Pseudosulfitobacter sp. DSM 107133: one gene and its partner. The protein of the gene in region 1 binds, or shares a complex with, the protein of each later gene. Links are inferred from orthologs where the notes say so. Each region holds a gene or a part of one and is shown on either strand. Other genes may lie near its edges. The genes, in order: clpA and clpS.

What was found.
Region 2: the proteins of clpA (region 1) and clpS are in contact, whole or in part, in a solved structure (PDB 1LZW), measured with the Escherichia coli proteins. The link is inferred for Pseudosulfitobacter sp. DSM 107133 from one-to-one orthologs.

The regions. Positions count from the first base shown.
Region 1 is NZ_CP085154.1:2,860,390-2,863,760, forward strand. The notes cover bases 36-3,084. They hold clpA (ATP-dependent Clp protease ATP-binding subunit ClpA), read left to right. Parts: upstream 36-423; coding sequence 424-2,745; downstream 2,746-3,084. Other genes in these bases: gloB (hydroxyacylglutathione hydrolase), read left to right, coding at 36-244; DSM107133_RS14120 (M23 family metallopeptidase), read left to right, coding at 2,742-3,084. Outside these bases: more of gloB, read left to right, coding at 1-35; more of DSM107133_RS14120, read left to right, coding at 3,085-3,371. UniProt on the Escherichia coli protein: ATP-dependent specificity component of the ClpAP protease. It directs the protease to specific substrates. It has unfoldase activity. The primary function of the ClpA-ClpP complex appears to be the degradation of unfolded or abnormal proteins.
Region 2 is NZ_CP085154.1:697,989-701,069, forward strand. The notes cover bases 173-2,931. They hold clpS (ATP-dependent Clp protease adapter ClpS), read left to right. Parts: upstream 173-1,271; coding sequence 1,272-1,592; downstream 1,593-2,931. Other genes in these bases: DSM107133_RS03460 (serine hydrolase), read right to left, coding at 173-252; DSM107133_RS03465 (HAD family hydrolase), read right to left, coding at 469-1,167; DSM107133_RS03475 (class I SAM-dependent methyltransferase), read left to right, coding at 1,681-2,646; DSM107133_RS03480 (SDR family oxidoreductase), read left to right, coding at 2,657-2,931. Outside these bases: more of DSM107133_RS03460, read right to left, coding at 1-172; more of DSM107133_RS03480, read left to right, coding at 2,932-3,081. UniProt on the Escherichia coli protein: Involved in the modulation of the specificity of the ClpAP-mediated ATP-dependent protein degradation.

The DNA of each region.
Region 1 (3,371 bases):
CACCAACGCAAAATTCGCCGCCACGGTTGATCCGCAGAACCCTGCACTTATATCTCGGATACAGGACATCGCCGAGAAACGCGCCGCCGGAATGCCCACCGTACCATCCAGGCTTCAGCTTGAAATGGACACCAACCCCTTTTTGCGCGCCTCAGACCCTGCCATTGCCGCTCATCTGGAAATGGCAGATTCAACGCCACTGGACGTCTTTACCGAAATCCGCGCCCGCCGCGACCGGTTTTGAAGCTCCCCATTCGCAACAATCGACAGCATTTCTTTCAGGTTTGCCACTTTTGTGACCGGATTATGAAAGAAAACCCTTGAAGCCAGCCGTCGATCAACCAAACTCTAACAGTATGAGGCCATGGTTGGCAGCAGGGCCGTCAAACGCCTTCACCGACCCAGATCAGAAGGAGCACGAGCGTGCCTTCATTCTCGACGACATTGGAAAAAGCAATCCATTCCGCGCTGGCGCTGGCAAACGAGCGCCGCCATGAATTCGCAACGCTTGAGCATTTGCTGCTGGCGCTGGTCGACGAACCCGACGCCAAACGTGTCATGCAGGCCTGTAGCGTAGACGTAGACGAACTGCGCACGACGCTGAACGAATTCGTCGACGAGGATCTGTCGAACCTTGTCACAGACATCGACGGCAGCGAAGCCGTGCCCACAGCGGCGTTCCAGCGTGTTATTCAACGCGCGGCAATTCATGTGCAGTCGTCGGGCCGCACCGAGGTGACAGGCGCCAACGTGCTGGTCGCGATCTTTGCCGAGCGCGAAAGCAACGCGGCCTATTTCCTGCAAGAACAGGACATGACCCGTTATGATGCGGTCAACTTTATCGCCCACGGCGTCGCCAAAGACCCCGCCTTTGGCGATCCGCGCCCCGTCTCGGGCGCGCCCGAGCATGAGGACGAGCCGCAGGGCGTGACCGAAGGTGAGAAAAAGGATTCGGCGCTTGAGAAATACTGCGTCGATCTGAACGCCAAATCGCGTGAGGGTGAAATTGATCCGTTGATCGGACGCGACAGCGAAGTCGAACGCTGCATTCAGGTTCTGTGCCGCCGGCGCAAGAACAACCCGCTTCTGGTGGGCGACCCCGGTGTTGGCAAAACCGCCATCGCGGAAGGTCTGGCGCGCAAGATCGTATCGGGCGAAACGCCCGAGGTTCTGGCCAACACCACGATCTATTCGCTGGACATGGGCGCATTGCTGGCCGGCACACGCTATCGCGGTGATTTCGAGGAACGGCTGAAAGCGGTCGTGACCGAGCTGGAAGCGCACAAGGACGCGGTTCTGTTCATCGACGAAATCCATACCGTCATCGGAGCCGGTGCCACATCGGGCGGTGCGATGGACGCGTCCAACCTGCTGAAGCCTGCGCTTCAGGGGGGCAAATTGCGCACCATGGGTTCGACCACCTACAAGGAATTCCGCCAGCATTTCGAAAAGGACCGCGCCCTGTCGCGCCGGTTCCAGAAAATCGACGTCAGCGAACCGTCGGTCGAAGATGCGGTGAAAATCCTGCGTGGTCTGAAACCCTATTTCGAGGATCACCACTCGGTCAAATACACCTCGGATGCGATCAAAACCTCGGTGGAACTGGCCAGCCGGTACATCAACGATCGCAAACTGCCCGACAGCGCCATCGACGTCATCGACGAGGCCGGCGCGGCGCAGCATCTGGTGGTCGCCAACAAGCGGCGCAAGACCATCGGCACCAAGGAGATCGAGGCCGTGGTGGCCAAGATCGCCCGCATCCCGCCGAAAAACGTATCGAAAGACGACGCCGCTGTGCTGAAAGACCTCGAAGGGTCGCTGAAACGGGTGGTCTTTGGTCAGGACAGCGCCATCGAGGCGCTTGCCTCGGCCATCAAACTGTCGCGTGCCGGCCTGCGCGAGCCGGAGAAACCCATCGGCAACTACCTGTTCGCAGGACCAACCGGCGTGGGCAAGACCGAAGTGGCAAAACAGCTGGCCGATACGCTGGGTGTGGAACTGCTGCGGTTCGACATGTCGGAATACATGGAAAAACACGCGGTCAGCCGTCTGATCGGTGCCCCTCCGGGCTATGTCGGCTTCGATCAGGGCGGTCTGCTGACCGACGGGATCGACCAGCATCCGCACTGCGTTCTGCTGCTGGACGAGATGGAAAAGGCGCACCCGGATGTCTACAACATCCTGTTGCAGGTCATGGACCATGGCCGCCTGACCGACCACAACGGTCGCACGGTGGACTTCCGCAACGTGGTGCTGATCATGACCTCAAACGCCGGTGCGGCGGAACAGGCGAAAGAGGCGATCGGCTTTGGCCGTGACCGTCGCGAGGGCGAGGACACAGCCGCCATCGAACGGACCTTTACGCCCGAATTCCGCAACCGTCTGGACGCGGTGATCAGCTTTGCCCCACTGCCCAAGGCGGTGATCCTGCAAGTGGTCGAAAAGTTCGTGCTGCAACTCGAAGCACAGCTGATGGACCGTGGTGTGACCATCGAACTGACACGTCCCGCCGCTGAATGGCTGGCCGACAAGGGGTACGACAGCAAGATGGGCGCGCGCCCCTTGGGCCGCGTGATCCAGGAATACATCAAGAAGCCACTGGCCGAAGAACTGCTCTTTGGCAAACTGGCCAAAGGTGGCGTGGTCAAGGTCGGCATGAAAAACGGCGTGCTCGACCTCAAGGTCGAAGGGCCGGAAAAACCGCAGATTTCGGGCAACAAGCCGCCCCTTCTGACGGCGGAATGATCCGCACGCTTTGCGCTGCACTGTCACTCACGCTCGCCGCAGGGATGCCTGCGGCGAGCGAACCTGTTTTGACATCCCCGATAGCCTGCGATCTGGGGCGCGACTGTTTCATCCAGCAATATGTCGATCACGACCCGACCACCGGCGCATTCGACTACCGCTGCGCCCCGCTCAGCTATGACGCCCATAAAGGCACCGACTTTGGCCTGGCCACCCTGAAACAGATGCAGGCGGGCGTGAATGTTCTGGCCAGCGCCACCGGCACTGTCAAAGGGGTGCGTGATGGCATGGCCGACCGCACCTATTCCAAGGATAACAGCGCCGAGGTTGCGGGCCGTGAATGCGGCAATGGCGTGGTCATCGACCACGGCAAGGGCTGGGAAACCCAATATTGCCATATGAAAAAGGGCAGCCTGTCGGTGCGCACGGGCGAGCAGGTCGAACGTGGTGCGGTGCTGGGACAGGTTGGCAACAGCGGGCGCGCCCAATTTCCCCATGTCCACCTGAGCGTGCGCCACGATGGCGCCACCATCGACCCGTTCGATCCCGATGGCGCGATCACCTGCGGCAGCCCTGATACGCATACCCTGTGGCAGGACCCGCCGCCCTACCGGCCCGGCGGCATT
Region 2 (3,081 bases), 2.2 Mb from region 1 along the record:
CATCGTGTCCATCGTGATCTCGCCCTTCTTGACCGCTTCAAAGGTGATGTACAGCGTCATCATCTTGGTCAGCGATGCAGGGTGCAGGCGGGCGTTGGAATTGTGTTCATGCAGGACCTCGCCCGTTCGGGCGTCGATCACATAGGCCGCATATGGGGCTGCAAGGGCGCTGAGCGGAAGAACCACCAGCATCCACAGCGCCACGAAAACGAATAGCCCGAAACGGGCCGGCTGAATGCGCCGAACCTTCACTGGAAACCTGCCTTTTATCTGCCTCGTGACCCCCGATTATTTCGAGTGGCCGATTATGAGACCGAGGCTAGCATAGGTTGTGGGTGTAATAAACCCTTATTTCTAAGGGGAATATCGAAATCCACCGCGTCTGCATGGCCACATTTAGGGGTTGAGGTGTCAAGGTTGTCCACACCCTGTATTGTGTCAGGAATATGGCGCTTTGGTCAGCGAGACTCAGCCGAGCTGCGCCAGCAGGTCGGGCAGGCCGCCCAGATCCGAAATCTCGCGAAATCGCGGGTGGCTGTCGGGCGTTTCGGCATGTTCCAGATCCCACAGCAGATCGTGGGGCACATGGACGCCCCAGCCGCCGGCCTCAAGCATCGGGCGCACGTCTGATGCCAGTGAGTTGCCGATCATCATGCTGCGCGCGGCACCGTCGTAGACATCAAAAATCTGCGTGTAGGTTGCGGGTGTTTTGGCTGACACAATCTCGACCGCGTCGAACATATCGCCCAGGCCGGACTGGGCCACTTTGCGCTCCTGATCCAAAAGGTCGCCCTTGGTGATCAACAACACCGGACCAACGGCCTGCGCGGCCCGCAGGGCGTCGGTGGCGTGGGGCAACAGGTCGATGGGGTGTTGCAGCATGTCCTGCCCCGCAGCGATCAGCTCGGCAATCACCGCGCCGGGTACGGCGTTCTGCGTGACCTCAAGTGCGGTTTCGATCATCGACAGCACGAAGCCCTTGATGCCGAATCCATAGTGGCCGATGTTGCGCCGTTCCGCCGCCAGAAGACGGCGCATCAGCGCGTCAGAATCGGTGTGGGGTGCCAGCAGATCGGCAAACCGCTCTTGCGTCAGCTTGAAGAAACGTTCGTTGTGCCACAAAGTGTCGTCCGCATCGAAGGCAATAGTGGTTAAGGTTTGATGCATCGCAGGGTCTGCCTCTTTTCATGGGCCGTCCGGGCGTTATATAGTGGGTTGACAGACAGACAACGGATTTGGGTGACGTTTTGATACTGCGACAGACGCATATAATGGCAGGCAAGTCAGATGATGACGGAGATACCTTTGTCATCACAGACACCAAGCCGAAAACCAAGCGGCCTCCGTTGTACAAAGTGATGCTGTTGAACGATGACTATACGCCGATGGAATTCGTCGTTTTGGTGCTTGAGCGATTCTTCGGGCTGAATCATGCGCAGGCCTTCGAAATCATGCTGACGGTCCACAAAAAGGGGCTGGCCGTGGTCGGTGTCTTCAGTCACGAGATTGCCGAGACGAAAGTGGCGCAGGTGATGGATTTTGCGCGTCGGCACCAGCATCCGCTGCAATGCACCATGGAAAAAGAAGACTGACAACGATGCACGCGCAGGGTCATTGGGACGTTTCCCTGACGGGGAAACGATATCGAGTTTTGGAAAAACTTCGGGTGTCGGCGCTGTGATCGGCGCGCGTTTGCCGCTGGCGGTCGCGGTGGGCTTTGACGTTTCCGGGCGGATTGCGGTTTTTGCGCCCGCCGCTGGTGCAGACCTCAGCGCGTTGGGGCCTTGCGAGGTCATCTCGCCCCTGCGCCCAGTGCACGATCATTTTGAAGCGTTGGGCCTGACCTGCCGCACCGCCGCCGAAGGGCGCTATGCGGCCGCTGTGGTCTGCGTGCCGCGCGCCAAGGCCGAGGCCCATGTGCTGATCGCGCAGGCCTGTGCCGCGACGGATGGTGTGGTTGTGATCGACGGGCAGAAAACCGACGGGATCGACAGCATTCGCAAGGAAACACGCAAGCGCACCGATGTGACCGAGGCGATCAACAAGGCGCATGGCAAGCTGTTCTGGATGCAAGCCAGCGATGCGTTTGCCGATTGGGCGCAAGGCCCGGCGCTGACCGATGGCGGGTTCTGGACAGGGCCTGGCGTGTTTTCGGCAGATGGCATTGATCCCGCTTCGGAAATGCTGGCGGCGGCGCTGCCTGACAAGCTGGGCAAGCAGGTGGCTGATCTGGGGGCGGGCTGGGGCTTTCTTTCAGCTCACATTCTGACCCGCAGCGACGTCGAGGCGGTGCATCTGGTCGAGGCGCACCATCTTGCGCTGGAATGCGCCAGGCGCAACGTCACCGATCCGCGCGCGCAGTTTCACTGGGCGGATGCGACACGCTGGGCGCCAAAGGGGCGTATCGACACGGTGGTGATGAACCCGCCGTTCCACACCACACGCAATGCCGATCCGTCGCTGGGGCAGGCTTTTGTCGCCGCGGCGGCACGGGTGTTGACCCCGCAGGGAACCCTGTGGATGGTTGCGAACCGTCATCTGCCATACGAGACGGCGCTGGAGCAGCAGTTTGCCCGCGTCGAGGATGTGGGCGGGGACGGACGATTCAAATTGACGCGGGCGACCAAGCCCAAACGCAGGACATAAGGATCAGGCGATGTCATTTTCGATTTCAGGCAAGACGGCGATTGTGACGGGGGCGGCCAACGGTATTGGTCTGGCCATCGCGCGACAGTTTGCCGACAAGGGCGCCAACGTGATGTGCGCCGACATGGATGAAAAGGCGCTGATCCAGCAGCATGGCGACAAGACGGACGAGGGCAGCATCCGCTATTTTGCGGGCGACCTGCGCCAGCGTCTGACCATTGCCAATCTGGTCTCGGCCACGATTGATGCCTTTGACGAGGTCGACATTCTGGTCAACGCGTCGCGTCAGGTCATGGAAACCGACGCGCTGAACGTGGATGATACCAGCGTCGAAATCCTGCTGGAGCAGAACCTGATGACATCGCTGCGCCTGACCCAACAGGTCGCGCGCCGGATGATCAAACAAGCCGAAGGCAAGACCGAGGGGCAGGTCGG